Regions from separate parts of the Paenibacillus sp. EKM10P genome, predicted to be linked through region 1. Evidence: riboswitches for the same ligand, from Rfam matches in the RefSeq annotation. Region 1 holds a riboswitch; the other holds the start of a gene.
What was found. A riboswitch is a leader RNA that binds a small molecule or an ion and turns the genes downstream of it on or off. The one in region 1 is predicted to bind FMN.
Positions count from the first base shown of each region.

Region 2: linked by a shared signal. The riboswitch ahead of ribE (riboflavin synthase) and the one ahead of HFE01_RS01895 (DMT family transporter) in region 1 are both predicted to bind FMN.

Region 1 is NZ_JAALET010000001.1:426,472-442,543, reverse strand. Features, by position in the region: gene HFE01_RS01925 (formate--tetrahydrofolate ligase) at 1-478, opposite strand, end outside; gene HFE01_RS01920 (DUF6933 domain-containing protein) at 754-1,242, opposite strand; gene HFE01_RS01915 (response regulator transcription factor) at 1,549-2,256, shown strand; gene HFE01_RS01910 (sensor histidine kinase) at 2,258-3,202, shown strand; gene HFE01_RS01905 (ABC transporter ATP-binding protein) at 3,305-4,228, shown strand; gene HFE01_RS01900 (ABC transporter permease) at 4,221-4,913, shown strand; FMN riboswitch at 5,038-5,182, shown strand; gene HFE01_RS01895 (DMT family transporter) at 5,354-6,301, shown strand; gene HFE01_RS01890 (methyl-accepting chemotaxis protein) at 6,528-8,558, shown strand; gene HFE01_RS01885 (carboxylesterase/lipase family protein) at 8,699-10,180, opposite strand; gene HFE01_RS01880 (GbsR/MarR family transcriptional regulator) at 10,333-10,896, opposite strand; gene HFE01_RS01875 (quaternary amine ABC transporter ATP-binding protein) at 11,411-12,634, shown strand; gene HFE01_RS01870 (glycine betaine ABC transporter substrate-binding protein) at 12,609-15,203, shown strand; gene HFE01_RS01865 (ABC transporter permease) at 15,293-16,072, opposite strand, start outside.
Region 2 is NZ_JAALET010000002.1:643,169-659,240, reverse strand. Features, by position in the region: gene HFE01_RS08450 (glycosyl hydrolase family 28-related protein) at 1-132, shown strand, start outside; gene HFE01_RS08445 (D-alanyl-D-alanine carboxypeptidase family protein) at 356-1,549, shown strand; gene spoIIAA (anti-sigma F factor antagonist) at 1,646-1,999, shown strand; gene spoIIAB (anti-sigma F factor) at 1,996-2,451, shown strand; gene sigF (RNA polymerase sporulation sigma factor SigF) at 2,463-3,218, shown strand; gene HFE01_RS08425 (stage V sporulation protein AA) at 3,397-4,038, shown strand; gene HFE01_RS08420 (stage V sporulation protein AB) at 4,035-4,457, shown strand; gene HFE01_RS08415 (spore germination protein) at 4,484-6,178, shown strand; gene lysA (diaminopimelate decarboxylase) at 6,289-7,656, shown strand; gene HFE01_RS08405 (peptidylprolyl isomerase) at 7,819-8,253, shown strand; gene HFE01_RS08400 (2-oxoacid:acceptor oxidoreductase family protein) at 8,509-9,522, shown strand; gene HFE01_RS08395 (thiamine pyrophosphate-dependent enzyme) at 9,522-11,810, shown strand; gene HFE01_RS08390 (IDEAL domain-containing protein) at 12,030-12,497, shown strand; FMN riboswitch at 12,566-12,738, shown strand; gene ribE (riboflavin synthase) at 13,069-13,734, shown strand; gene ribB (3,4-dihydroxy-2-butanone-4-phosphate synthase) at 13,809-14,492, shown strand; gene ribH (6,7-dimethyl-8-ribityllumazine synthase) at 14,522-14,986, shown strand; gene HFE01_RS08370 (segregation and condensation protein A) at 15,160-15,954, shown strand; gene scpB (SMC-Scp complex subunit ScpB) at 15,923-16,072, shown strand, end outside.

The DNA of each region.
Region 1 (16,072 bases):
GGTCATTCATATCGACAGCCCGTTTCCACACGATTCGGTCTGGCTTCAGCCGCAAAGCATTTCCATGGAACAAATGGTTATCAATCATCGCTGCCAGCAAATTATGTGCTGCCGAAATCGCATGTATATCCCCTGTAAAATGCAGATTAATGTCTTCCGCCGGAACAATCTGGGCCTGTCCTCCCCCAGTGGCTCCACCTTTCATCCCAAAGCAAGGTCCAAGGGACGGCTCACGCAGCGCAGCAACGGTTTTATGCCCCATCGCGTTGAGTGCCTGGGACAGCCCGATGGTTGTCAGCGTTTTTCCTTCTCCAGCCGGAGTGGGATTCATCGCTGTAACCAGCACCAGCTTTCCATTCGGGCGATCCTTTAACTGTTCCCATAGAGATGGATTCAGCTTCGCTTTATACTTTCCATACGTCTCCAGATGCTCTTCTTCAATTCCTGCTTCTTTGGCTATATCAATAATCCTCTTCATCTTTCGTTATGTACCCCCCGTTTTATAAGTCTGACCCATGGTGTCGAACCCTTTATCATTTTATTCTACCAAAGTGTACGGTTTATTGCGCTATGATTCATTTCATCGCAAGCATGACTATCCTGTGAGTTATAAAAAAAGCATCCCCTGCCTGCATGAACTTTGAGGATACTCTTTTGGCATGTCCTAATCAGCAGAAATCCTTTAGAAATCAGGACAGCTTGGGACTACAAACCATCCATATGTAAGCAATTAAACTCTCAACTACTCTCTACTTAATAATGCTTTTCTAGCAGTTCCTTAAAAACATCAATCGGGTACTTGTATTGATCCGTTTTGAACACAATCCGGTTATTCCACTGGTTCTTTTCCAGCTCGCACCCATGCTCCATGTCCAGTTCCTTCATAATAAATATAATCTCATCTAAGGTTACCATCACACTATGTCTATTCGTCGTAGTCGCCAGCATCTGCTCGCCTTCCTGTATGTATGCCTTAACGATCTGTTCATCAAACCCTTCGCTGATCATTAATTCCTTCAAGGTTTGTACAAAAAGAGACGGCAGGTTTTTGTACTGCGATTTTTTAATCCCAAACAGCGTGACGCTTAAGCGGGAAATATCATGCATAAACACAATATTTTTTCTCCGGTTCAGTAAAAACAAGCTGGCATGCCAACTATTCAAAGGCGGATAAATATCAACTTGAAGTGGTTCAGTCTCCCATTCCTTCAGCAGTTTTTGGGTTCCCCGTATAACAAACATCATTGCTCTCCTTTATTGACGGTTCTGTACCGTAGCTCGTGATCTGACATCCCTAATCTCTCACATTAGGCTTGCCCCGGAAATTATAACACCGTATTCCAAACATCGGATTATAGACTATTTCAGTATAGGATAGGGGAATTATTAATTACCTGACACTGCTGAACGTAGCTCCTTCGGGACAATCCAGGGCATTTTCGTTTTCTTAGTGGATATTTTTTATGGAAATCCCCTTCACCGCTCTATATAATTCAGGTACAGTTCGTCACACGAGCTTAATCTAAAAATTAGGGGTGTTCCACACCTATGTCACAGCATATTTTACTTATTGAAGACGATCTATCCATTGCTGAAATGCTGCTCAAAGCACTCACCAAGGAGGGATACAATTTAACCACCGCCTATGACGGAGAAGAAGGACTTATTGCCTTTGAACGGCATAACTATGACCTCGTACTCGTGGATCTGATGATGCCAAAGGTTGATGGTATGGAGGTAATCCGCCGAATTCGTACCCGCAGCGCCGTGCCGATTTTGATTATGTCGGCTAAGGACAGTGATGTGGATAAAGCGCTTGGACTGGGCTTCGGGGCAGATGATTATGTTGCCAAACCTTTCTCAATGCTCGAAATGACGGCTCGTATTCAGTCCGCGATCCGCAGATCGACTACCTATGCCCGTCTGCAACAGCAGGAGGAACAGCCGCAAGCACAAGTGTTGACCTATGGAAATTTGCGCATTGATTTTGATCATTTTACAGTCATACGCGATGGAAATGAAATTCAGCTAACAGCCAAAGAATCCGATATTCTGAAGCTGTTTGCATCCAACCCGAATCGGGTATTTACGAAAGCTCAACTATACGGATTTATTTGGAAAGACGATTATATGGGTGATGAGAATGTGATTAATGTCCATATTCGTCGCCTGCGTGAGAAAATTGAAGAAGATCCCTCCCACCCTGTCCACATTAAGACGCTGTGGGGCATCGGCTACAAATGGGAGAATGGTTGATATGAGCATCGAAATCATTTTCGAATGGATTGTCGTCCTCATGATGTCCGTCGTTATTATATGGCTTTGGCAGGAACGTGTATCCCATAAGCGCAAAATAAAGGATATCCGAACCGCCCTAGAGCGGATCGTGACCGTGAATCATGCCGAAAAGCTGCTATATGTCACAGGTGATGTTGAACTGCAACGACTCATGACGGAAATTAACCGACTACTAGACTTAAATCTGAGAGTATCAGCCGATTACAACCGAGGCCAAATCGCTATGCGTAAAATGATTTCGAATATTTCCCACGACCTCAAGACCCCGCTTACCGTTGTGCTTGGATATGCCGAGATGCTGGATGGCGATCCAGATATTTCGTCAGAAGAACGTATAAAGCTGCTATCCAGAATTCATCAAAAGACAAGCGAAGCGATTGAGCTGATCGGAAGTTTTTTTAGTTTGGCGAAGCTGGAAGCCAACGATACGGATATTCCACTGACCCGACTGGAGATAGGAGAACTGTGCAGACGCAGCATTTTGGAGTTTTATGATCTGCTGACGGCTCAGGGTTTTACGGTACATATTGACATTCCGGAGCATCCCATTTATGCCTTGGGGAACGAAGGAGCCATTGGGCGGGTGCTGAGCAATCTGATTTCAAATGCCATTCGCTACGGGGCAGAGGGTCGAACGCTAGGCCTGACGCTGTCAGAACAGCAGGATACAGTGCGTATAGAAGTGTGGGATCGTGGAAAAGGCATACAGGAGCCGGAGCAGGATAAGGTTTTTGAACGCATGTACACACTTGAGGATTCCCGTAATAAGGCGGTACAGGGCAGTGGACTGGGTCTTACGATTGCCAAGCGCCTGGTTGAATGCATGAATGGAGAGATGCAATTGACCAGCAAACCTTATGAGCAGACCGTCTTCTCTTTTACCTTGAAGAAGATCAACTATTAAGCGAGCTGCTCAACTTAATAAATTTGTAAGGATTACGAAAGAAAAATGAACATTTCGCCCTGTATTCTTGAATTATCAACAGTATACGAAGGGAGAACACCCATGACTTACATAATACGTACACATCATCTGACCAAAGCCATGAAGGGCAATGAAATTATAGCAGGGGTCAGTATGAATGTGCGCAAGGGGGAAACCTATGGCTTTCTCGGTCCCAATGGGGCAGGCAAGACAACGATCATGAAAATGATTACCAACCTGCTCAAGCCGACATCGGGTGAGATTGAACTGTTCGGTGAAAAGCTAACGCCACAGTCTTATCATCTGCTCGGACGGATAGGTTCGATTATTGAATACCCGATTTTTTATGATAGACTGACGGCTCAGCAAAATCTCGAACTTCATTGTGAATACATGGGCTATTATAATAAACAGGCTGTCCGGGATGCGCTAGAATTAGTGAACTTGCGGAATGCGGGTGACAAGCCAGTAAAAGACTTTTCACTAGGAATGAAGCAGCGTCTCGGGATTGCCCGAGCCATTGCGACCAAGCCAGAGCTACTCATTTTGGATGAACCAATTAATGGTCTGGACCCAGTGGGAATTAAGGAAATTCGGCAGTTATTCCACATGTTATGCAAGGAATATGGGATGACGCTGCTCGTATCCAGTCATATTTTAGCGGAAATAGAGCAGATTGCGGATACAATAGGTGTGATTAATCACGGACGGCTGATTGAGGAAGTTTCGATGGAACAGGTACGGGATACCAATACAGAATACATCGAATTTACGACCAACGATTGTAAAAAAGCGGCCTACGTCCTCTCCCATCATCTGAGTCTGAATAATATAAAGGTACTCAATGAACAGAGTATACGTATTTACGATATGAGTGTACCGCAGAAGCAAATTACGAAAACGCTCATTTTAAATGATGTAGAAGTCGATTCCATTCATCAGAAAAGCAGTACGCTGGAAGACTACTTTTTACGTCTGTTACATGGAGGTGAGCCCCATGCTTAGATTAATACAGTTGGAGATGAAAAAGCTTCATCTGGCGGGTTATATCCGTTCAGCACTGATCGCCAACGCCTGTATTTTGGGGTTGCTCTGTATTATTGCGCTGGATAGCCAAAATGAAGGAGTACCCGAATTTACACAGTACGCTCAGCTTCTTGATCTCATGGACAATATGGTGAGAGCCACATTTATTGTATTTGCCTCCGTTCTGCTATGCCGTTTTATCGTAGGAGAATTTAAGTCCAAATCGATTACAATCTTGTTCATGTATCCGATTCATCGTCAAAAGCTGATGATCGCCAAACTCTTGATTGTGCTGCTGTTTACGTTCTTGTCTGTTGTTATATCGGAAATCATCATTACGGCTGCGATTCATTTGCTCAACCAGTTTGTCATGATTGTACCGGATAAGCTTACTCTTTCCATACTGGCCGAACAATCCGCGCGGACGCTAATCAATGCCGTGGCCGCCAGTTTTATGGGATTGGTTCCGCTGTATATGGGAATGCGAAGATACTCAGTACCCACGACTATTGTGACCTCGATTCTGGTTGTAGCCTTGCTTTTCTCCAATAATAACGGCGCTACACTTAGCTCCATTGCCCCCGTGCAAATCAGCTTCTCTGTGCTGGGAATGATTGTAGCTTATGCGGCAATTCGGCGCATTGAGTATAAGGATATTGCTTAGTAATATAGATTTTAGTGGAACGCTTTCAAAAAAAGATGAAAATCCTTGTTAGATATACACACATTTTTCACTGGACTTCATTCTAAAACAGGTATATCCTATAGGAGAAATTAAAAAACGGAATAAGGATCTTCGGGGTAGGGTGAGATTCCCAACCGGCGGTATGGCTCATGGAGCTAAGCCCGCGACTCTGTATCTGGCAACAGGATACGGACTGATTTGGTGAGATGCCAAAGCCGACGGTAAAGTCCGGATGGAAGAAGATCGAAGTATGAACATGCCGCAAAGTGAATGAATGCTGCGCTATTGTTTTTGCAGTAACTTCATTTAACTTGTATCAAACGGCAAGTTTATTTGATCACCCCCCGTCTTGCATGGCTTTCGCCATGGACGGGGGTTTTTGTGCCACCGGTCCTGTATTCGCAAGGAGCTAAATAAGTATGAGTCAATCATCAACTGTACTATCATCCAAAGGTTTTGATCGTAGCTCCCACATGAAAAGCGGTTTTTGGCTAGTCGCGATCGGAGCGGCCTTGTGGGGTGCAGACCCGTTGTTTCGTATTATTTTGTTAAAGTCATTTACCTCAGCACAAATCGTACTGATGGAGCATGTGCTGCTCTTTATCGCTCTGACGCCGATGCTGTGGAAGCATCGCGAGGAGCTCAAAACGATACGATTTCGTCAGGTTTTCGCTATTTTGTTCGTCTCGTGGGGCGGCTCGGCACTGGCCAGTGTGATTTTCACCATGGCACTCAGCAACGGTGATCTGAATGCAGTTCTTTTGCTCCAGAAGCTTCAGCCTTTGGTTGCTATTATTCTGGCCCGCGTTATATTGAAGGAAATGCTACCGCGTCATTTTGGAATATTAATTGTCATCGCTCTGTTCGGAACGTATCTTTTGACCTTCGGTTGGTCGCTTCCCTTTGGGCATGTTCATGATTTTGTTCACGTTGGTAGTCTGCTCGCACTAGGTGCAGCGGTTCTGTGGGGCGGTTCGACCGTTATGGGTAGCTACTTGCTTCGTTCGATGAAATATGAGACGGTAACCTCCCTCCGCTTCATGGTGGCGCTCCCTCTGCTCATTGTTCTCACCTCGGTGGAGCATGCTCCGTGGAATATGCCTACAGGTACATGGGCGGCCGCAGCTGTAATGATCAACTTGCTGCTGCAAGCATTGCTTCCGGGTCTTCTGAGTTTATTACTGTATTACAAAGGCTTAAGTACAACCAAAGCTTCTTATGCTACGATGGCAGAATTGAGCTTCCCCATGGTTGGTGTCGTAATTAACTGGATCGCTTTCCAGCAAATCGTTACCGTAGCGCAATTGACTGGTTTTATGCTGATCTGGATTACACTCTTTATGATTTCTCGTCAGCAGAAAAATTAATAGCTTAATCTTCTTTCATGCTCATCCAAGCCAAATCGTGAAGATGCTTTTGCATCTCTGATTTGGCTTTTTATGTATTCATATTCATATTAATATTAGTTCCTAAGACCTATTTTCTCAAAAAAAGTGTACTATTCCTCGTTTTTAAAGATTACATCTATAAAATTAGTCGATTTATGTCGAATAAAACTATGTAGTGATCATCTGACACAGAGGAGAAAAAACGATGACTAAAGCAAAACAAACAGTTCCGTGGTGGAACAGGTTTCTCAAGCAGTTTTATTTAATGAGGACAAAATTAATAATATCTTTTTTGGCTGTGTTATTGATTCCAAGCGTACTTATTGGATACTTTTCTTATCAGGGGGCCACGACACAGCTCAGTCAGCAAATGGCTAGTTCCGTATACACGAATCTGTATCTGATCCAAAGCAATGTCAATCAGTATGTATCCCCGATCATGAAGGACGTGGACGTTCTTACCAGTGAAATCCAGGCTGACTCCATTGGTTCCGATCAAGAAGCCCTTCAGAAAAAGTTGGATGACATCGTCAAAGCTCATCCTGAGTTAGATGCCGCGCTCCTCGGCAATGCGAAAGGAGAATATATCCGTTCTCCGATAAAAAAGGAGGCTGATTATGATCCTAGGGAGAGAAAATGGTACAAAAACGCGATGCTACATAAGGGCAACATATTTGTCGGTGTTCCAGTTGCCAGCGTTACGACAGGGAACCTAGTAGTTAATGTATCGGCAACGCTGAAGAACGGTGAAGGGGCTGTTGCATTGGCTTTGAATCTGGACAAGATGGGGGACAGTCTGCAGTCTGTTAAGATAGGCGAACGCGGAGGACTCATCATTGTTGATTCTGATCATAAAATTGTATCTGGGACTGGAACAGCCTTTACCAAGACAGGCAAAAAACCGGCTGACACCATGGAGGGCCTTCCCGAAGTGGCGGCAACCGGTGAAAATGATACTCCTTCCGTGTCGCAAATTCAATTTATGAATCGGGACGTACTGGCCTTTACACTTAAGGACCCTCTCACTGGCTGGAACATTGTTGCACTATCGGATCTGGAGGATTACAGTGATGCAGCCCAACCGATTCTGAAGCAAAGCCTGATTGTAATTGTTATTTCCATACTGGCCGCTGCGATCATCATAGTGCTTATGGTCCGCTCATTCCTGATCCCACTCAAAAAGCTGCAAGCAGGAACACGGATCGTCCGTGATGGAAATCTGACCGAACGTGTTAATCTGTCTAGAAAGGACGAGTTCGGCGAGCTGGCACAGAATTTTGACCAGATGACGCATTCCTTGCATTCAATGGTCTCCGAAGTCAACCAAACCTCCTCCCGTCTTGCTTCCTCTTCTCTGATAATCAAGGAGAGCACAGAGCAAACGACGGAGTCCGTACAACACGTAGCGGAAACAGTTATGGAATCCGCGGAAAATGCAGTGACCAGCGCCGAGGCATCCGAGCAAACCGCCAATGCTGTTGAAGAAATGGCGAAGGGTGTCAGCACGATTGCCGAATCGGCAAGCTCCATCGTGGATTCAGCAGGACAAACCGAGCAGGACGTAGCTCAAGGCAGTCAAATGATCAGCCATGTGCGGACACAAATGGACCGCATTTTGGAAGCTGTAAGCCAAACGGCTAGCCTGATGGATGAGCTATCCCAGCTCTCGGACGATGCGAAGCAAATGAACGCAGCTATAGCTGCCATTGCCAAGCAAACTAACTTATTGTCCCTGAATGCATCTATTGAAGCCTCCAGAGCAGGCGAAGCTGGACGTGGATTTGCCGTAGTCGCTGTAGAGGTACGCAAGCTGTCGGAACAGTCCAAGGCAAGCGCCGATTCCATCAGTCAGATCATTACGCAGATGCTCGATTTGATTCAACGCTCTACCGCTACGATGAACGGTAATGTTCGTAATCAGGTAGGTGAAGGATTACGAATCAGCCAAGATGCAGAAGGTGCTTTTACGAATATTGAACGCTCTACTTCTCATATCGTGGAACAAATTCAAAGTGTGTCCGCTGCTGCTGAACAAATCTCTGCCAGTACAGAGGAAGTTTCCGCCACTGTCACCCATTTGGCAAGCCTATCCCGCAATTCGGCAGACAGTTCGCAGACAACCTCTGCTGCCGCTCAAGAGCAAATGGCAGCCATGGAGGAAATCGCCTCTTCCTCACAGGAGTTGTCCAACATGGCACAGGATCTGCAAGAGCTTGTTAAGCGATTTAAGATTTAGCTTCCACAGCTATTATTGAAATTTTCACCAACGAAAGCTCAGCAGTACTGTATCTGTTTACTAACAAAAGCCTTCGCCCGCATACAAAATACGGGCGAAGGCTTTTTCGTTGATTCCTTTAGACGATGCCTCGTACTTACCTATATGCTCATCTGCCCCGTTAGCTGGCGGCGTCTATCCCCTTCTGGATCATGTTCCACCATAATATCCTGATGAAAAATGGCTGTAGCTCGCTGTTGCCTGTCGTACATCGGCCATGCTCGCTCAGGTAGCATAGGCTCCCCATCACGTGCAAAAGCAACCCATGCCTGCTGCATATCATGAGCAAGCTTCTCCATGGAAGGTTGAATCTCTAATCCCAGTTTACCCAGCAGCTTCAGATTATCGAAAACAAAAGCAATTTCTGCACCGTGAACCGCTTGTCCAAAGGTAGGATGGCCCGGCAGTGTCCAATCAAAACGGTACATCCATACCGATGCATACACCGACTGTGCAGCGGCAAGAGCCAACGCCGGACGCCAAAAAATGAGATCGGTCAACATTTGTGCCTGTCCCTCAATAGTAACTGGAAAAGGTTCTATCAGGTCGCCAATGTCGGACATGCCTGTCATCATTTCCAATGCCTGACATGCTGTTGGCTTGTTCATTAGATGGGATTCTTTGCGGATGAAATAGTTCCCTTCATGCAAGTTCGTTCCAATCATAACAGATACCTGTTTTGCTGAACCTTGGGCGATTGCCGACAGGGGTAGATCCGGCAAGGTCACCCCGTCTACAACGGGTTGATAAATCATCGCCATTCCTGGTCCGATGACTTCATGTGTTTTGGCCATAGCGAGCATCAACGCATCTGTCGGCAGCGTAAACAATCGCTCAGGATGCTGAGTGTCCACACCCAGTTGCTGCAAATACACAGCCGCCACTTGCTCAGCCTGTGCAGCTGGCAACACCTGCGATGCTCCACTTTGCAAAATTGCACGCTGGAACAGCCCCTCAGCGGCTGGCATCGCCAATAGAGCGGCAATACTCATCGCGCCTGCCGATTCACCGAACACCGTTACTTCGTCCGGGTTGCCGCCAAAGGCAGAAATATGATCCCGAACCCATTGCAGCGCAGCGATTTGATCCAACAGTCCGGCATTTGAGGTCAGCCCATTTCCCTTTGGAGTCAAATGCAAAAATCCTAACGGTCCTAACCGATAATTGATCGTAACTACAACAACATTGCCATTCTTCGCCATGCGCTCCCCGTCATATAAAGGTATAATCCCAGACCCGGTGACAAAGGCACCGCCGTGAATCCACACCAGCACCGGACGTCCCTTCTCAGGAGCCTTCGAAGCCGGTGTCCAAATGTTCAGATACAAGCAATCCTCGGACTGCTCCGGCGGTTCCACCAGATTTCCGGTCATACTTTCAGCGGAGGGCATGGGTTGCGGACAAATGGGTCCGAAACTCGTCGCAGCCCGTACACCCTCCCAAGGCTCCAAAGGCTGTGGTCCGTGAAAACGAAGTTTTCCAACAGGAGGCTGCGCATATGGAATACCTTTCCACACATGATATCCATTCCCCGTTTCTCCACGTAATTGACCTAGACGAGTATGTACTGTATTACTCTCCATCATGAACCCTCCTTTATTTTGTATGTTCAACATAACGGTATACTATCAATCTTTACATATCTCTATTATACCCTTTGCGCAGGACCAAACCAAAAAATACCGGAAGCGCTTTTGCGCTCCGGCATTTTGTAGACAGAATGAGTGGATCTTGCTTAATCCCGAACCTCTTCTTTCGGAATCAGCTTGTAAATTTCTTCGCTTTCCATCGAATCAATCAATCGGTCTAGCCACTTGTAATAAGCCACGGCCTGCTTCATTTTCATACGGTCTTGCTGAAGAATGGTCTTAAATTCCTCGTATTCTTCACCCTGTGCCATCAATTTGTCCAGTTCCTCAATGGCTTTGCGCAGTACGAGTAAATTTGTTTCTACTGCTTTTCTCCATTTAATAGCGAAGAAGTCAGTAAAGGTTTGATACCAGTCATACTCGACTTCATACAAGTCCTTGCGTGAGCCTTTGCTCCATACCTTGTTCACCATTTTCAGATCCAACAACGTTCGAACTCCTGTACTCATGCTCGTTTTGCTCATTTCCATTTCACGGCCCATCTCGTCCAGCGTCATCGGTTTATCCGCAAAAAAAAGCAAACCGTACAAATGCCCCGCAGACAGAGTGATCCCATATAGGTCCATGTTTTTACCTATAGCTTCTATGACACGTTTGCGAATTTTTTGCAGCGACGCCTGCTGCTCATCACCTAACTGGTACAAGCTCATGCTTGCAACCTCCTAATTTTAGAGCATTTTGCACAACCTAGTATGAACGACTTACCCGTAAAGGATTAGCTTTGACGCAATATATGAAATCTTTCAATACTGAATGAAATGTTTCAAAAGCAAAGCTTCTGTCTATATTACAACAGCATGATCGTTCAAAATCATAATTCGCAAAATTGCTAATGATAGTAAACTTTTAAAATTATGGATATACATAAATCTTTTTGTTATGGTCATATTTCATTGTCTATTTTAAAAAAAGCACTATCGGTTGTAAAGTTCCGAATGTTTGAGCATTCTAAAGAACGAAGGAGCATATCAAAGGAAAGTTTGTACAGTTTTTTCTGTATGTACTTTACGAACAGTTTTTTTGTTTGAAATGTAAGTGATGCTTCTGTTACAATTAATTTTGTCATTAACCGTTCAGGATGTACAGAATTATGATTTTTATACTCAATCCATCATGCAACATGGGGTTAATACCAAGCAAAGTATAGAAAGAAGAGGTGTATGTATGACGATTTTGGAAGTCAAAAATGTCAGCAAACTCTTTGGTCCTCACGCAGAGCAAGGTGTTCCGCTCCTGGAGCAAGGCTGGGGCAAAGAAAAGCTGGCCAAAGAAAAACAGATTACTGTTGGTGTTAACAAGGCCAACATGCAAATTAAGCAAGGTGAAATTTTCGTAATTATGGGGTTATCAGGTAGCGGCAAGTCCACTTTGGTGCGAATGCTAAATCGCTTGATTGAGCCTACCTCCGGTGAAATTCTGGTCCACGGCAAAGATCTCCGTAAGATGAACAAAGAACAACTCCGCGAGGTTCGTCGTAAAACCATCAGCATGGTTTTTCAAAAGTTCGCCCTGTTCCCACATCGGACTGTATTGGAAAATGTAGAATACGGTCTTGAAATTCAAAAGGTAGATAAAGCACAACGCCAGGAAAAGGCACAAACAGCGCTGGAACTGGTTGGTCTTAAAAACTGGGGCGATAAAATGCCCGATGAGCTGAGTGGCGGTATGCAGCAGCGTGTCGGGCTGGCACGGGCACTGGCGAATGACCCTGAAGTTCTCCTGATGGATGAAGCATTCAGCGCATTGGACCCTCTCATTCGCCGTGACATGCAAGATGAGCTGCTGGAGCTTCAAGATAAAATGAAGAAAACGATTGTCTTTATCACCCATGATCTGGATGAAGCGCTGCGGATTGGTGACCGGATTGCATTGATGCGGGACGGAGTGGTCGTACAAATTGGTACACCGGAAGAAATTATGATCCAACCAGCTAACTCTTATGTAGCCCGCTTCGTCGAGGATGTGGATCTGTCCAAAGTGTTGACGGCTGCTCATGTCATGCTTCGTCCAGAAACCATCACTATGGACCGCGGTCCGCGTGTAGCTCTGGAATTGATGCGGGAGCGTGGGATTTCCAATCTATTCGTCATTGACCGCACCAAAAAGCTACTGGGTGTTATTAATGCCGAGGATGCTGTCCATGCACTGCGCAACAATTTGAAGATTGAAGATATTTTGATCACGGACGGACCGCAGGTTCCTGCTGAAACTGTTATTAATGATTTGTTTGAAATTACAAGCTCGTCCAAGGTGCCACTGGCTGTCGTCGATGACAAGCAGAAATTGCTGGGCGTTATCGTCCGTGGAGCTTTATTGGGTGCACTAAGTGGAGATGTACCTACTACAAAGGAGGTGAATGCCCATGATACCGAAACTGCCAATCGCTGAGTGGATTCAATCCATTGTAGACTGGATGGGTATTCATCTGGCTGGATTGTTTAATGTTATTTCTTCGGTAATTGAAGCGGTAGTAGGCTTTTTCTCTGGCTTGTTCATGCTTCCGCACCCTCTGGTGTTCATCGTGATCATCGGGATTATCGCCTTTATGATCGGGCGGGTGCAGCTTACACTGTTCACTGTCATCGGCTTCCTGCTGATTGATAATCTCGGCTATTGGAGTGAAACGATGAACACGCTCGGACTGGTCATCACGTCTGCGCTTGTATCCATTGTTATCGGGATTCCGATCGGAATCTGGTGTGCATACAGTAAGTCAGCATCACGCATTATCACGCCTTTACTTGATTTTATGCAGACGATGCCTGCGTTCGTGTACTTGCTCCCGGCGGTTACCTTTTTCAGCTTGGGTGTTGTACCAGGTGTTATCGCCTCTGTAATCTTTGCGATTCCCCCAACCATTCGCATGACCAACCTGGGGATTATGCAAGTATCGGATGAGCTGATTGAAGCCTCTGATGCTTTTGGTTCAACATCGGCGCAAAAGCTGTTTAAAGTACAGCTGCCACTGGCATTGCCTACCTTAATGGCTGGTATTAATCAGACGATTATGCTGTCACTGTCCATGGTTGTTATTGCTTCCATGATCGGTGCGGAAGGTATCGGTGCGGTTGTGTATCGTGCTGTGACCCAGCTGCAAATTGGTAAAGGCTTTGAAGCCGGCTTGGCTGTGGTCGTTCTGGCTATTGTACTTGACCGCTTTACACAAAACCTGTTCAAACCGACAAAAAAAAGCAAAAGTCGTGTATCCAGCAAGCAAAAAGTATGGATCACCTCTGCAGTTACAGCGGTTATTCTGATCGCTGGCGCATCTCAATATTTTGTTGGAACAGATCATTCCGCTGCTGGTAAAGGTAGTGCTGCTGCCAATCCGATTGGCGCAGAGGTTGATTATAAAATTATTGGTATTGATGCCGGGGCAGGCATTATGAAGTCGACGGCTAAAGCAATTCAAGACTACAATTTGTCTGATTGGAAGCTAGTCGAGGGTTCCGGTGCAGCCATGACGGCCACATTGGACAAAGCCATCAAAGCGAAAAAACCGATCATTATTACCGGTTGGACTCCTCACTGGATGTTCAACAAGTATGATCTCAAATATTTGGAAGACCCTAAAAAGTCTTATGGTGAAGCCGAGGGTATTCATACGATTGCCCGCAAAGGTTTGCAGCAGGACGCTCCTACTGCTTATGAGTTTCTAAAACGTTTCAAATGGACTGCTGAAGATATGGGTGAAATGATGGTTGCTATCCAAGAAGGGACCAGCCCTGAGCAAGCTGCTAAGGATTGGGCAGAGAAACATGCCGACAAGGTTCAGGAATGGACTCAAGGACTGCAAACTGTCAATGGCGACACCTTCAAGCTAAGCTATGTAGCTTGGGATTCGGAAATTGCGAGTACGAATTTGCTGAAATATATTATGGAAAACAAACTGGGTTACAAAGTAACCGCACTGCAAGTTGAAGCAGGTCCTATGTGGACGGGTGTCGCTAGTGGCGATGTAGATGCCTCACCGGCTGCATGGCTGCCGTTAACGCATGCGGATTACTGGGCTAAATACAAAGATAAACTCGACGACCTAGGTGCAAATATGACTGGTGTTAAAACCGGGTTGGTCGTTCCAGCTTACATGAATGTTAAATCAATTACTGAATTGCAGGGAAACGGAGCCGAAGCGGCTCCAGCCTCCGCCGCTACTGGGGACTTTGGCAAGGAGGTCGGCTACCGCATTGTCGGTACCGACCCTGGTGCCGGACTGATGAAGCTGACTGCAAAAGCTATCAGTGACTATGGATTGTCCGACTGGAAACTGCTTGAAAGCTCTGGAGCTGCAATGACCGCTACACTGGATAAAGCTATCAAAGCCAAGCAGCCTATCGTTGTAACCGGTTGGACTCCTCACTGGATGTTTAACAAGTATGATTTGAAATACTTAAAAGATCCTAAAAAGGCTTATGGTGATAAAGAAGAAATTCATACCATTGCCCGCAAAGGGTTGAAACAGGATGCTCCTGTGGCTTATGCATTTCTAAGCCGTTTCAAGTGGACTGCTGAAGATATGGGTGAAGTGATGATCGCAATTCAAGATGGTACTCCCCCACAGCAGGCTGCCAAGAACTGGGCTGATAAGCATCCTGATAAAGTACAGGAATGGATCAAGGGCTTGCAGCCCGTCAATAGCAATCCTTTGAAGCTGAGCTACGCTGCTTGGGATTCGGAAATTGCCAGTACGAACGTATTGAAATATGTATTAGAACAAAAATTGGGCTATAAAGTAACCGCGCTGCAAGTGGAGATCGGCCCAATGTGGACAGGCGTGGCTGGCGGAAGTGTAGATGCTACCGCAGCCGCTTGGCTTCCATTGACGCATGCTGATTATTGGGCTCAATACAAGGATAAAGTAGATGACATCGGAACCAGCATGACTGGCGTTATGTCCGGACTTGTCGTTCCATCCTATGTACCCATTGATTCTATTGAGGATCTCAAAACGCAATAATACTTCACTTTTAAACCATACTAATAAATAAAAGGCAGATCAGGGTTACATCTGATCTGCCTTTTGAATATCCATATTTATAATTGCTCTCAGCCTTTAAGTGTGAACCCTTCTTGAGCGGGCACATCGGCATGCTGTGCTGTCGTCTGATGTTGTCTAAAGAATAACGGATAGATCACGAAGGCCACCAGCAGACTCACACAACCAATGACGCCCAGAGCAATCAAATCCTTAAAGATGTATGTGATATCCAGACCCTTGAGCGTAATGTTCCGTACTGCATCCAGATAATACGTCAGCGGCAATATTTCAGCAAGCCCTCGCAAGAAGCCGGGCATTGCTTCTAATGGCCACGTATAACCTGACAGCATAAAGGAAGGAACAGCAATGAGCATCAGAGTTTGTGTTGCATCCACTCTGGTCTTGGAAAAGAGACTGAACAGGAACCCTAATCCACACAAAGCAAAGTTAAAGACCAGCGAAACCAAAATCAATGGCAGTATCTGTCCCCTAAACGGAATATCGAAGCATAAAGCGCTAATACTGAATACAGTCAGCACATTAAAAGCTCCCGCTGCATAATAGGGTGATAGCTTGGCAATAGCCAAGCGCCAAGGGGTGTTTTTCCATGCGCCAAATCTTCCCCAAGTCCCAGCTTCCTTATCACGCGTGCAAGACAACGCAATACCTAGCAGCAAACACTGCTGGAGAGCCGCAGAAATAACCCCCAACGGCATGAAAAGCTTATAATCATATACCGGGTTAAATAGCACTCTGGATCGGAACGGGATGGTAGTCAGCGTCGAAGCGGCCTGATCGGCGTTCATTCCCTTTTGCTTCATGGAATTGAGCGATACTCCGGCACTCAC
Region 2 (16,072 bases), on a different contig from region 1:
GGTGCATTGAGTGGAGCAATGGAACTTAGACTCGAAGCGAATTCTTTTATTGATATACGGGTGTTTAGTCAAAATGCAGTGGATATTTTACCGGGTGGGGGTATTACCTATCTTACCGTTAGCCGGATTTAGACGATTTTTATAGGTCATTTTTACAGACGATAGATGTTATGTCGTATATATATCGGGAAATACGCACCATGCTGGCTCAGCTTGGTGCTATTTGATGTTTTTATTCATATGGAATATTTTTCTTTCATTCTGACGACAATGGTTAGCAGCACGCGAATAGACCGGAGAGATCAGTAAATGGGCTCCGGCTCTTTACGCCAATATGTTGAGGAGGGGACCGATTGTGAAGAAAAAAGTGGTGGCGTTCATCCTGGCTTGTCTGGTAGCCTTGACTGCCGTCCCTGTCGGCGGTTGGGCCGAAGAAAGCAGACCTGAAAGCAAAACCAAAGTAGGTTCAGCAGCTGAGCTGGCTCCCGAGGCCCTTTCAGCGATCTTGATGGATGCAGATACAGGCACAGTCATCTATGAAAAAAACAGTCGTGAAAAGCTTCCTCCAGCAAGCATCACTAAGATCATGACGATGCTGCTAACAATGGAGGCCATTCATGATGGCAAGCTCAAGCTGACCGATAAAGTGCGGGCCAGTGAGTATGCGTCTTCAATGGGAGGCTCGCAAATTTTCTTAGAGCCGGGAGAAGAAATGACGGTCGATGAGATGCTGAAGGGAATTGCGATGGCTTCGGGCAACGACGCCTCTGTAGCGATGGCTGAGAAAATTGCAGGTTCTGAACAGGCTTTTGTCGAGATGATGAACGCCAAGGTGCAGCAGCTTGGACTCAAAGATACGCATTTTGCCAATTGTAACGGTTTACCCGTAGAAAATCACTATTCCTCTGCGCATGATATTGCGGTTATGAGCCGGGAACTGTTGAAATATCCGCACATTACGAAATATACGGGAGCCTATCAGGACTATTTGCGCAAATCCTCGGTCAAGCCCTTTTGGCTGGTGAATACGAATAAGCTTGTTCGCTTCTATACCGGAGCAGATGGTCTGAAAACGGGCTATACGTCAGAAGCAAAGTTCTGTCTTTCCGCTACGGCGAAGCGTGATGGCTTACGTGTCGTAGCTGTCGTACTCGGTGAGCCGAACACGAAGATACGCAATAATGAGGTTTCTTCCATGTTCGACTATGCATTTTCTCAATATACAATGAAATCCATATATAAGCCAGGCGAAAAGCTGGGCAGTGTAAAAGTTGAAAAAGGTGTATTGCCAGAGCTGGAAATTCAGGCTGACCGTTCTTACAGTGTGCTGGTGAAAAAAGGCGGCAACAAACAAACGCTGCGTCACGAGCTACAGTTGACCCCAAGCCTTAAAGCTCCTGTCCGGGTGGGTGACCCCGTTGGTAAGCTGGTCGTCTATCAGAATGGACAACGTCTTAAGGAGTTTAATATCACTTCGCCTGTGGCTATCGAGAAGGCCGGCTGGTGGAAATTGTTTAAACGTACCATGTCGAACCTATTTTCTTTGTAGATTTAACGGGGTTTTCTTCTAGTTTTGTCGGAGGGCAGGAATCGTCTGCGACTACGTAGAAATCCTTGTCCAAGACCGGGAGGAGAGTGAGTAAGCATGAACCTGCAAATTGAAATGGAGCATCACCGGGGAGTACTTATTGTAAGGCTGTCTGGTGAACTTGATCACCATACGTCGGATATGGTCCGTATGCAAATGGATGAGGCGATTCAGCGCCGGCAATGCGAGCATATCGTGCTCAGTCTGAAGAATCTTCAGTTTATGGATAGTTCCGGCCTTGGCGTTATCTTGGGACGATACAAACTGATCAAGCAAAAGGGCGGGAAAATGGCAGTCTGTGATGTCAATCCGCCGGTACATCGACTGCTGGATATGTCAGGCTTGTTTAAAATCATGCCCATTTATGACAACGAGGTAAATGCGCTCATGGAACTGGAGGTTGTGTCATGAGAGAAGGCACGGGGAACAATTTCATGAGCTTGCAGTTTGCCGCAAAATCGGAAAATGAAGCATTTGCCCGCGTGGCTGTGGCAGCCTTCATTTCCAGGCTTGATCCCACGATGGATGAGCTTAGCGATTTGAAGACCGTTGTGTCTGAAGCGGTGACAAACAGTATTATTCACGGCTATGACAGTGATCCGTCAGGTGTCGTAACGATTAAAGTCGGAATTGAAGCGGACGTGATCACGTTGGTCGTTGAGGACGCAGGACGGGGAATTGAGGATCTGGAGCTGGCCAAGCAGCCTCTCTATACGTCCAAGCCTGAATTGGAACGTTCCGGCATGGGCTTTACGATTATGGAAAATTTCATGGATGAGTTCGAAGCAGTCAGTGAGCCGGGCGGAGGCACGTCGGTCCGGATGAAGAAAAGGATTGAATCCAAGAAAGCTTTATATAATTAGGAGTTGATCCTATGGAAGCAGGAGGAAAAAAAACTTCGCACAGCTATTTGGAGGATACAGAAGTCAAGCGGCTTATCGCACTGAGTCAATCTGGTGATAATGAGGCTCGTGAGACACTGGTCAATAGTAATATCCGGCTCGTCTGGTCTGTCGTGCAGCGCTTTATGAACCGGGGGTATGAACCTGACGATCTTTTTCAAATTGGTTGCATCGGATTGTTAAAATCGGTGGATAAATTCGATCTCAGCTACGAAGTCAAATTTTCAACATATGCAGTACCAATGATTATTGGTGAGATTCAACGCTTCCTTCGAGACGATGGTACACTCAAGGTTAGCCGTTCCTTGAAGGAAACAGCCAATAAGGTCCGCAAAATGAAGGACGAACTGTCCAAACGGCTCAATCGCCTGCCTACAGTCAAGGAGGTTGCTGATGAGCTGGGAGTGACACCGGAGGATGTTGTTTTTGCGCAGGAGGCCAATAAGCCACCTACCTCCATTCACGAAACAGTGTTTGAAAATGATGGAGACCCGATTACACTTATGGATCAGATTGCCGACGAATCGCAGGAAAGATGGTTCGACAAGCTGGCGCTGAATGAGGCCATTGACGGATTATCTGAACGGGAGCGATTGATTGTGTACCTGCGTTATTACCGGGATCAGACTCAGTCAGAGGTTGCAAGTCGTCTTGGCATTTCTCAGGTGCAGGTATCACGATTGGAAAAAAAGATTTTACAACTGATCCGCGATCAGATTGCCCAATAATGAAGACAGGATTTTAGTGAGTGAAATCCTTATACTAACGCATTCTAAAGAGTATTCCAAAGCCATTTTAATGGCCAGGAGTACTCTTTTTTGCGTGTGACAAAAGACAATACACAGAATAGGTTTGCTTGCTTCGCCCCATACTAATCGGTAATTACGAGGATAAGGAGGGAATCGGATGAATCATAGTCCGGCTCCTATTGTCTACTTGCGGCTCCGCAGCCGTGTGCGTATGATCCAAGGGCAGGATTTACATTTGGGCGATGTAGCCCACCTGCTGACGGAGCCCGAATGGGAAAAGGATCTGCTTGAGCTTGTTCTCAAGCGGCCGCAGAAGCAGGACGGTAACCTGATACTGGTGGACATGCTACAAATCATATCAAAAATTAGAGATCATATTCCGGGAGTCGTAGTTGAATCTCTCGGGAAACCGCATGTACTTGTGGAACTCGTGGAAAGACCCCGTAAGCCATCCAAAATACTGTTCGTGTTAGTATGGTTGCTGCTGTTTTTTGGCTCTGCGCTGACGATTATGAACTTTCATGCTGACGTTAGCATGATGGAGGTACAGGTTCGGATTGTGGAGATGATTACGGGACAAAAGGATGAGCATCCGTACTTGTTCCAAATTGCTTACTCGATCGGCATCGGCTTTGGCATGATCGTATTTTTTAATCACTTGTTCAAGAAAAAATGGAATGAGGAGCCGACCCCCCTGGAGGTGGAAATGTATCTGTATCAGGAAAATGTGGATCAGTATGTTGTTGCAGAGGAGTATGAAAAGATGGCTCGTTTGCAGACAAAGGATAAGAAACCATGATATTTGTACAGGGTGCACTTCAGATTATTTTGGGTATCGCTGGGGGGCTGGCGGTAGGTAGCGGTGTGATTGCTTTTTTTATTGTGCTGGATATCATGCCGCGATTAGCACAACTCACCCGGACGTATAAAAAATCACGTGCATACGAAAAGGCGATGATTTTAGGTTCAGTGGTGGGAACCGTGGCCGATTTTTGGAACATTTGCTTGCCATTACCGGGCATGTTTACATGGATACCCGGGCTATTTTGCGGAGTGTTTATTGGCTTGCTCGCCGCGGCTCTGACAGAGGTGCTGAATCTCCTGCCCATACTGGCCAAGCGACTCCATATGACTGTATACATGTTCGGTCTGTTAATGGCAATGGTGCTTGGCAAGGTAACGGGTTCCTTATTTGATTGGTTTGTATACAACCGTTAATAGCGAAGAAGAAGGGGGCAAGAGATATGGATCACAGAACGGATCAGGATCAGCAGGAGCATTATCATGGAGACGGAGCAATAGGAAGGGAAAATAAGACTGATGGGGAAAGTTCGGGCTCCTGGAAGCAAAAGCAGGAGCAGGAAGCCGCTCGTCTTAAGCACAAAAAAGAAAGCGAGCGTTCTGATAATGTAGAGGAATCCATTCGTTATTGGCAGGTTGAGGATGATATTTCGCCAAAGATGAAGGAAAATCGTGAAACTCTTAAAATGGTATTGGGTTTGGGAGAAACCTTTGATGTTGTGTTCAGGGAAATGACAACAGGTGGCCGCCATATTGGGTATCTGTTCCTGAATACCTTTGCCAAGGATCAGATCATGCTTGAGGTGCTAAAGCGGCTTACCTATCTGACGCCGGATGACATGACTTCAGCTGGACTCCAAGCGTATTTTGAAAATTTTATTCCACATATACAGGTGGAGAAGACGGATAAGATGTCCGTCGTCATAAACAAGGTGTTGACGGGAATGAGTGCTCTCTTCATGGAAGGCGAGCGTTTTTCTGTTATTCTGGATACTCGTAATTACCCGGTACGGAGTCCAGAAGAACCTTCCTTGGAGAGAGTCGTGCGCGGTGCACGCGATGGTTTTACGGAAACGATGCTTACGAATGTAGGTTTAGTGCGTCGGCGTTTGCGAGACCCCGGACTTAAATTTGAGGCTATGCAGGTCGGACGCCGAACCCGAACAGATGTATGCTTGGGCTACATTGATGATATTGTGGATAAGGTCATGGTGGATACGGTACGAGACAAAATTAAAAATGTTAATCTGGATGGTATTCCTCTGGCCGATAAGCAATTAGAGGAGACAATTATCAATAAAGGTTGGAATCCATATCCATTAGTACGATATTCAGAGCGACCAGATGTTGTGGCTTCGCATATTATGGAAGGAAGGCTCGTTATTTTCGTTGATACCTCACCCAGCGTAATGATTTTGCCTACCACTTTTTTTGACCTGTGCCAGCATGCAGAAGAGAATCGGCAAACCGCTTTTATGGGTAGCTATTTACGCTGGGTGCGTTTTTTAGGCATATTCGCCTCAATGTTTCTGCTTCCGATGTGGCTGCTAATGGTCATCAATCCCGAGTTAAAACCGGCGTTTCTCGATTTTATTGGTCCTCAGAAGGAAGCTCATCTTCCGCTGATTGCCCAATTTATCATTGTGGAACTAGGGGTCGATCTTATGCGAATGGCAGCTGTGCATACCCCGACACCACTGGCTTCCGCTATGGGATTGATTGCAGCCATTCTGGTTGGTGATATAGCGGTTAAGACAGGACTGTTCGTAAATGAGGTCGTCTTGTACATGGCTGTTGCTGCCATAGGGATGTTCGCAACACCGAGCTATGAGTTGGGACTGGCGAATAGACTGATTCGACTATTCCTGCTGGTTGCTGTTGCTATTTTTCACGTACCAGGCTTTGTCGTCGGCACGACACTGATCATTTTGATGCTGACGCTGCATCGGTCATATAATTCTTCATATTTGTGGCCGTTCATTCCTTTTAATGCTAAAGCGTTAGCTTCCATCTTGTTCCGTATGCCTGTACTTGATGCGCCTAACCGCCCGTCATTTAATAAAACGAGGGACAATACGCGTATGCCCCATACGGATGCCAACACAGATTCGAACTCAGGCAATGGACAGGAGCATTAATATAAATGATCTGCATAAAAATCCATTGTTCTTGATGTTTTTTTTGCTATACTGGTGTAAACATTCGATGGAATATGACTAGCTTGTTCCAGAAAGAGAGGCGCCAGAACATGTATTTGCATGGAAGCAGTAAAATTAACAGCAATGGACATTTGGAGATTGGTGGATGTGATACCACGCTTTTGAAAGAGCGTTTTGGCACGCCGCTATATATTGTAGACGAACAGTTAGTCCGCCGGCGTTGCCGGGAATTTATAGAAGCATTTCGTGAGACCGGTTTAAAGTTTCAAGTGGCTTATGCAAGCAAAGCATTTTGTGTTATGGCCATGTGCGCTTTAGCTGCTGAAGAAGGAATGTCGCTTGACGTTGTTTCCAGCGGAGAGCTGTTCACAGCGCTGCAAGCAGGATTCCCGGCAGAACGAATCCATTTTCATGGCAATAACAAGACGCCGGAAGAAATTGAAATGGCGTTAGAGGCGCACATTGGCTGCTTCGTCGTTGATAGCAAGATGGAATTGCATTTGTTACAGGCTCTCGCCTCTGAAAAAGGACAACAGGTCAATATTTTACTGCGGGTTACGCCGGGGGTTGAAGCGCATACGCATGAATATATGGCCACAGGTCAAGAAGATTCAAAATTTGGCTTTGACATTGCGAATGGTACAGCCCGTCAAGCGGTGGAACAGGCTATCAAGCTGGATCATCTTAATCTGCTGGGAGTACATTCTCATATCGGTTCGCAAATCTTCGAAGTCAATGGCTTCCAAATGGCTGCCGAGCGGGTCGCAGCTTTTTGCAGAGAGATTAAGGAGCAGCTTCAGTTTTCCTTCAAGGTGATTAATCTTGGTGGTGGATTTGGCATCCGTTATACAGAGGAGGACACACCGCTGAAACTATCCACCTATGTACAGGCTATCGGCGAAGCGGTGAAAACTCATTTTTCAGGACTTTACGATGAGCTTCCAGAAATTTGGATAGAGCCGGGACGAAGTATTGTAGGTGATTCAGGTACAACCTTGTATACGGTAGGAAGCATCAAGGATATTCCGCAGGTTCGTAAATATGTTTCCGTAGACGGCGGAATGACAGATAATCCACGTCCTGCACTGTATCAGGCCAAGTATGAAGCGATGCTGGCTAATCGAGCACAAGATGCGAACGAAGAAACAGTGTCTATTGCAGGCAAATGCTGTGAGAGCGGCGATATGCTTATTTGGGATGTAGAACTGCCTCGCCCGAATAGCGGAGACTTGCTCGCTGTAGCCTCAACCGGAGCTTATAATTACTCCATGGCGAGCAATTATAACCGGATACGCCGACCAGCAGTTGTATTTGTCAACAACGGTGAGGCTGAGCTGGTAGTGCGTCGGGAAACCTACGAGGATATTGTTCGCAACGATGTTTTGCCACAGCGCTTGGTTCGTGATCAAGCCAGCTCAGTGGTTCAGCCCAATGCCAAGATTACGGTTTCGTCCTGATTGTGGAATTCTAAAATCAAGCAGGCCATTGCGTCGGTAATCATAGACCGGGGACAATGGCCCCTTTTTTTGGACAAGGCTTTGCTAAGCGCGCCAATTCATAGTAAACTGGAACTTGATGTTATTTAGTTCTCAAAACAGGTTGAAAAGGAGATACAAACAATGAAAAAAGGTAGAATAGATCTTGAAAACGGCGGTATCGTCGAAATTGACTTTTTCCCAGAAGAAGCTCCAAACACCGTTGCTAACTTTGAAAAGCTGGCAAACAGCGGTTACTACAACGGATTGAGCTTCCACCGCGTCATCCCGGGCTTTGTTGCTCAAGGTGGTTGTCCGATCGGTAATGGTACAGGCGGTCCTGGCTACACCATTGACTGTGAAACAGCTACGAATACAACCAAGCATGCCAAAGGCGTTCTGTCCATGGCTCATGCAGGTCGCAACACAGGTGGCAGCCAATTCTTTATTTGCTACGCTCCACAGCCGCATTTAGATGGAGTACATACTGTATTTGGTAAAGTAACCAAAGGTATGGAATTCATTGATGCTGTAAAACAAGGCGACAAAATGAAAGAGGTTAAAGTATTTGACGTGTAATTTACGATTACATGTATGATATGAATTCCTTTAAATAGCGTTGCATCTAAGCCGTTCTGTCTTTGGACAGAGCGGCTTTTGTTGTCTTTTGTTTGACGGTTTGCTGATTTTTACAATCACGTAGGTATTACAGTGCGTAAGATCACATTCGAAAAGTAAGTGTTGTGATAGCCTTTTCATAAGAATGCATTTTCCATTTATTTTATATGAGTATTCAAGCTCAGTAAGAGTTGGAAAAGAAGGGGGCTTATCACATTGTCTATTTTAACGCGCACAAATCGACTCGGATTTTTTGAAATCCGGCTGGAATCCATTGGTGGACTCGGCGCTAATCTGGCTGGCAAAATGTTAGCCGAAACCGGGGTGCTTGGTCTAGGGCTGAATGCTTCAAATTTCTCATCCTATGGTTCGGAAAAGAAGGGAAGTCCGGTTAAAAGCTTTGTTCGCTTTTGTGAGCCGGAGGTGGATATTCGGGATCACAGTCCGATTGAGCAACCGCATGTGGTAGGCATTTTCCATGAAACATTATACAAAACGGTAAATGTGATCAGCGGACTGCCAGCGGATGGGATTGTAGTGGTCAATTCCACACGTCCGGCAGAAGAAATACGGGCTGATTTGGGACTGGTATCCGGTACATTAGCAGTGGTCGATGCAATGGGGATCGCACTGGAAGAGCGAACCAAATTGAATACGTCCATGCTGGGGGCCTTGTTCCGTGTCTGTGATTTCTTAGATCCGGAAGCAATGAGATCGGTTATACGCAGTACCTTTGAAAAGAAAAATCCACAGTTGGTAGAACCTAATCTGCGTACGTTTAACCGTGGATTTGAGGAAATGGAACTACACGTATATCCGGTTACGGATGACGCGCAGGATCGGGTTTTTGAACGTCCGCAGCCTTTGCTGGGGTACGAAACGCAATTACTGGGAGGCGTTATTGCGACTCAGGGAAACAGTATGACGAGAGATGTTAGTGGTTCACGTCAGGGTTATGTGCCTGAATATGAAGCTGATAAATGTACCCATTGTGCCAAGTGTGATTCGATCTGCCCGGATTACTGTTTTGTATGGGAAGAGCGAGCAGACAAACGCGGAAGAATGATGCCGTTTTTGCAAGGGATTGATTACCAGTATTGCAAAGGATGTCTGAAATGTGTAGATATTTGCCCATCGGGGGCGTTAAGCTCGCGTCGCGAGCAATGGGGCTGGGCGGAGCAGCATCGTGTTGCCCACCAATTTCCGGTATATGAAGGAGGGCGTGCGTAATGGCAAAACTGGAGGAGGAACTCAAACAGACGGGCGCCGCACAAGTGACAACGTTCGAATCCGGTAATGAAATGGCAGCTACGGCGGCTGCGCAGATCAATTATCATATGATGGGATATTTCCCGATCACTCCATCGACCGAGGTAGCGCAGTATCTGGATCAAATGAAAACGCGTGGTCAGCATAATATTAAACTGGTTGCAGCCGATGGAGAACACGGATCGGCAGGGATTTGTTATGGAGCTGCGGCAGCTGGAGCGCGGGTTGTGAACGCCACCAGTTCGCAAGGTTTCCTGTACATGCTGGAGCAGTTGCCTGTTCAGTCAGGTACCCGTTTCCCTATGGTTATGAACCTGGTGACAAGAGCTGTCAGTGGTCCCTTGGATATTCGGGGGGATCATTCGGACCTGTATTATGGTTTGAATACAGGCTGGGTCATTTTGACGGCAAGTACGCCGCAGGCTGTGTATGATATGAACATCATAGCCCTGAAAATCGCAGAGCATAGCGATGTACGGTTGCCTGTAATGGTCGCATACGACGGTTTTTATACATCTCATCAAAAACGTAAAGTGCAATATTTTGCCGATGCAGAGACCGTGCGCGATTTTGTAGGCCCCAATCCGAACCTGAATTATCCGAATATTACGGATTTTGATCATCCTGTCACTGTGGGTGCGCATATGAACGGTGATGACCTGACGAATAATCACGTTCAACTGTCCGAAGCGTTGAGGCTTTCAGAAGGAGTATATGAGCAGGTAGCAGCAGAATATGCTGCTTTATCCGGTCGGGAATATCCGATTTTGGACCTGTATCATATGGAGGATGCTGAGGTTGCGGTATTTCTGCTGAATTCGGCGGCTGAATCGGCCAAGGATGTGGCGGATCAACTCCGTGCGCGTGGCATTAAAGCTGGTGTGATTCGTCCGAATATTATCCGGCCGTTTCCAGCCGCACAACTGCGGGAGGCGTTGCGCCATGTCAAGGCGTTGTTGGTGGGTGAACGTGCAGATTCGTACGGATCAGATGGCGGTAATTTGACGCACGAAATTAAGGCGGCGTTGCAGGAGGACCCACTGAATCAAACCCTCGTATTGAGCCGTATCTTTGGCTTGGGAGGAAAGGATTTTTATGCGGAAGATGCAGAGGCGTTCTTCCAGCTTGCGATTGAGGCGGCAGAGGCTGGACGAGCGGAGAAGCCCTTTGATTATTACGGGATTAATCCGGGTTCAGCGGACAAGGTGATGCCGCAAGTCATGCAGCCACCACGTGGCAATGCATACCGTACGGGTCTGATTCAGGTTACGCCGGACGAGGCAACCGGGAAGCTCAAAGTCAAGGTACCACCTCTGCGTTCGTTAACAACCAAACCACGCCGTCTTACTCCGGGTCATGGGGCTTGTCCTGGTTGTGGAGCCTTGTCTGCACTAGAACTGTTTTTTAAAGGGATTGAAGGCGACATTGTTGTACTGTTCCAGACTGGCTGCGTATATGTGGTGACGACAGGGTACCCATACACATCACACAAGCAACCGATGATCCATAATCTTTTTCAAAACGGGGCCGCTACCCTTTCAGGAGCGCTGGAAGCTTATATGGAGATGAAGCGACGTAATGAAATTGAGATGTCGGATGATCCGACCTTTATCATGATCAGTGGTGACGGCGGGATGGATATTGGTATGGGTTCTGCGATTGGTGCGGCTCTGCGTAACCATAAACTGATCATGCTAGAATATGATAACGAGGGATACATGAATACAGGCTCTCAGCAATCGTACTCCACTCCAATGGGGCATATGACGAGTACGTCGGGTGTAGGGAAAATGCAAAAAGGGAAACAAGGGCATCATAAGGATACTGTGCAAATTATGGCCGCCTGTAACATCCCGTATGCCTTTACAGCAGCCGAAAGTCATCCGCAGGATATGCTGCGCAAAGCCGCCAAGGCTCAATGGTACGCCAACAACGTGGGTACGGCATATGGTAAAATTCTGTGCGCCTGCCCACTCAACTGGAAATCCGAAGACAGATTGGGTACTAGCATCGTGGGCGCCGCAGTCGAGTCTTGCTTCTTTCCCTTGTACGAAATCGAGCAAGGGAGCACGACGATTACGTACAATCCGGAAGACAAGGGAAAACGGATTCCAGCCGCAGAATGGCTAAAATTAATGGGTAAAACGAAGCATCTTCTCAAAGAGGAAGCAACGCTGGCTACCTTTGAGCAGGAGATTGAGCGTCGCTGGACTATCCTGAAAAAGAAACATGAAATTTCGGAGTTGTAATTCTGTTTTTTGCATAATAATTGTGTAACATTGTTAGCCGCTGTTTCGGCACCGGTTCGATTGAGATTCCTAGCGCTTGCTGCGCCAGGAATCTTTTTTTGCGTTTATGGGTTGAAGCATAAAAAAACAGGTAATGATTTCCGATATAGGAGTGGAGGCCTATAGAAGGTATGTTATAAAGTCTTCTTCTGAATTTTAAGATGCAATGAGGTGCAGGTAATGATTAAGCTGAACACAGTTGAAATAATTGAAATTATAAAGAAGCAAATCCCCAAGGTTATGAACATCACGCCAGTGGAACTCAAGTTTACGGATGATTTTGGACGGGCATCGCTGGCGGCAACAGAACACAAATTCACGCTGACGAACCAGCATTATTCTGCCAAGGTGATGGATTGCGTGTTAGAAACACAAGTGCGCCCTATTTTAATGTGTGAAATTATTTATTTTCTAAAATGCGAGTTTATTGATGGGCATGTGGATGTAAGACTGGATTATGAAGCATGTTCTGAGGGAGAGCGAGGACCTGTTGCTTCAGCTGTCATTACCTTTGATCATGATACGCAGCTTGGAGTCGACGAACTGGCCGATCTGATTGACCTGGCGCTTCATATGAATGATAAAACCTGGTTTGAGGAACTCTCCACTCAATATGTCAAAAGCAAAGCAGGAGCTTCGATTAGATAACTTGCTTTTTTTAGAAGTCGGTGCTAATATACGTAACAAGTTTAATGTTAATTCAATTAAATAAGAGCAAGATCCTTCGGGGCGGGGCGAAATTCCCCACCGGCGGTGATGACATGTTTGTGAATCGCTTCTGCGAACACAGCATGGCTTAGTCCGTGACCCGGATGCTGAACAATCAGCAGAAGGTGGACCTGGTGCAATTCCGGGACCGACAGTATAGTCTGGATGGGAGAAGGATACGAAGCGCATGTGCATGACGTGACATGTGCCAATTTTTAGCATACGTAAAAGTACGTACGGCTTATTTCGTTGTAGGACAGCATCGGACGACAGCTTTTATTAAGCTTTCTTTTCGATAGTGTTCTGAGCGTAATTGGCTGTATTGTCATCATGCTTTCTTTTGGCAGACCTATGATTTCATGTCATTTTAATACATGTATGAACTGCGCTTGTATACTACATATGTGACTCTCATCACCCCCATGACGGATTGAATCCTGACTGGGGGTTATTTGCGCTTACAGCTGATGAATTAGGGATAAACTGAAATGTAGTGGAAAGGAGTGAAAGCATGTTTACCGGATTGGTCGAGGAAGTGGGTCGCATTCAAAGTATTTCCAAAAGTGGTGAAGCGATGGTGCTGGGTATTTCGGGTTCTGTGGTATTGGACGATTTGAAAATAGGCGACAGTGTCTCGGTGAATGGTGTTTGCCTGACGGCAATACAGATTGGTACTAAAGATTTTAAGGTTGATGTGATGCCTGAGACTTTTCGCAGCAGTAATCTAAGGGAACTCAGATCCGGCAGTCGAGTCAATTTGGAGCGGGCGATGGCGGCGAGTGGAAGATTCGGAGGACATATCGTACAGGGACATGTGGACGGGACGGGTACGATTCGCGGAGTGACATCAGAGCAGAATGCGGTAGTGTTCGAAGTTGAGCCTTCTGATCAAGCATTATTTAAATATGTTCTTCTCAAAGGGTCAATTACAATTGATGGTATCAGCCTCACAGTCGCGCAGCGGACGAGAAATAGCTTTGCTGTATCTATTATCCCCCACACCTTAGCCGAAACGGCCTTACAAGCCAAACGTGAGGGAGATACCGTGAATATTGAATGCGATATATTGGGCAAATATGTGGAGCAACTTTTACATTACAGAGGTTCAGCGTCGATGGAGAGAGCCGATCAAGCCCCACTTAGTTTGGACTATTTGGCGAAACACGGCTTTGCCTGATACAGCCTGTTACAGAATAATAGAAAAATTGGTTCAGGAGCATTCGTGACACAAGACATAAGGAGGAGAGGGTTATGGATAGAGGCATCCAAACAAGTGCAACGACAAACATCATGGAGCAGGATGAGTTGCACCACGACGAAGAGATTCGATTGGATTCCATCGAAGAAGCATTGGAGGATTTAAAGAACGGCAAAGTCGTTATTGTAGTGGATGATGAACAGCGGGAAAATGAAGGCGACTTTATCGCTTTGGCTGAAAAAGCATCGCCCGAGGTGATCAATTTCATGATTACAGAAGGTCGCGGATTGGTCTGTGTGCCGATCACACAGCACCGAGCCAAGGCATTGGAATTGCATCCTATGGTAGAGCAAAACACAGATTTTCACGGTACCGCCTTTACGGTATCGGTAGATCATATGAAGACAACAACGGGGATTTCAGCGGCCGAGCGCTCTTTGACTGTTCGTGCCTTAGCCGACGAAGCAATCACGGGCAGCGATTTTCGCAAACCTGGTCACATGTTCCCGCTAATTGCTCGCGATGGTGGGGTCTTGCAGCGTGCCGGTCATACTGAAGCGGCTGTCGATCTGGCCCGACTCAGCGGCTTTAAGCCTGCCGGGGTCATTTGCGAAATTATAAAGGAAGATGGTTCGATGGCCCGCTTACCTGATTTGGTCGTGATCGCCAAGCGACATCAATTGAAGCTGATTAGCATTCAGCATTTAATCGACTACCGTCGTCGTTTGTCATTGTAAATAATTCAAAAAAAGAGAGGTTGATAAGCATGGCACGTTTTCTGGAAGGTAATCTCGTATCGAATGGTTTAAAGTATGGTATTGTGGTGGGCAGATTTAATGAATTTATTACAAGCAAACTGTTGAGCGGTGCACTTGATGCACTTCAACGACATGGTGCACAGGAAGATGAAATTGATGTAGCGTGGGTGCCGGGTGCATTTGAAATCTCGCTTATCGCACAAAAAATGGCCGCAAGTGGAAAGTATGATGCTGTCATTACGCTTGGCACGGTTATCCGTGGTTCTACTTCACACTATGATATCGTCTGCAATGAAGTGGCCAAGGGTGTGGCGGCAAGCAGTCTGAAAACGGGTGTCCCTATTATTTTTGGTGTAGTGACTACGGAAAATATTGAGCAGGCCATAGAACGGGCAGGTACAAAGGCTGGTAATAAAGGTTGGGATTCTGCGCTGGCTGCGATTGAAATGGCCAATCTCGGTAAGCAGTTCTAATGATATAAATGGCTGAAAGAACGGCATAAACTGCAAAGTGGAAAAGGGATTAGATTGTTAAGCAAGGCGATGACGTATATACTACAGAAAGAGGGATTGATAACGTAGAGCATAAGTGCTAATGGGGAAAGGTATTGTTGAATGATGATTGGAGTAAGGCAGGGGGAAGCACATTGACAGTCGTAAATTACAAGCTGGAAACATTCGAGGGTCCGCTGGATCTACTGTTGCATCTGATTGATAAAGCCGAGATCGACATTCAGGATATCCCGATTAGCGATATTACTGATCAGTACATGGCTTTTTTGCACAGTATGCAGGAGCTGGAGCTGGACATTACAAGCGAGTTTCTAGTGATGGCGGCGACGCTCTTATCCATTAAGAGTAAATTGTTGCTTCCCAAGCCACCTGTGATGGAATATGACGATTTGGATTTTTATGAAGAAGAAGACTATGATCCACGCGAGGAACTGGTTCGCAAGCTGGTGGAGTATCGTAAATACAAAGGGATTGCTCGCCATCTGAGCGAACGGGAGTGGGAACGTAGTCTGATTTATGGCAAGGAGCCGGAAGATTTGAGCGCATTCCTGCCAACCGAACCCGCAAATCCGGTGCATGGGCTGCATGCGAGCGATTTGGTCGCGGCCTTTCAGCGTGCATTGCGCAAAGCTGAACGACGTACGACGGTAACCCGTGTTCATCGGGACGAAATTTCAGTCAAGGACCGTATCCGGCAAGTTATCGGGGCGTTAGAGAAGGTGGGGAATGGAGGACGGCTGCTGTTCTCCAAGCTGATGCATGAGGATATGTATCGGCATGAGGTGGTTGTAACCTTTTTGGCTATCCTTGAATTGATGAAAATGAAGCAAATCTTCTGTTATCAGGAGAAGCTTTTCGATGATATTGTAATGGAGTGGAGAGGGGATTTACGGGTTAATGGATTATCTGAAGCTGAAATCAATTATTGAGGGGCTACTGTTTCTCGCGGGAGAGGAAGGGTTGTCCACCAAGCAGATCGCCGACATTGTAGAACAGCAGCAAGAGCTGGTTGAAAAGTGTCTGGAGGATATGAAACAGGATATGGAG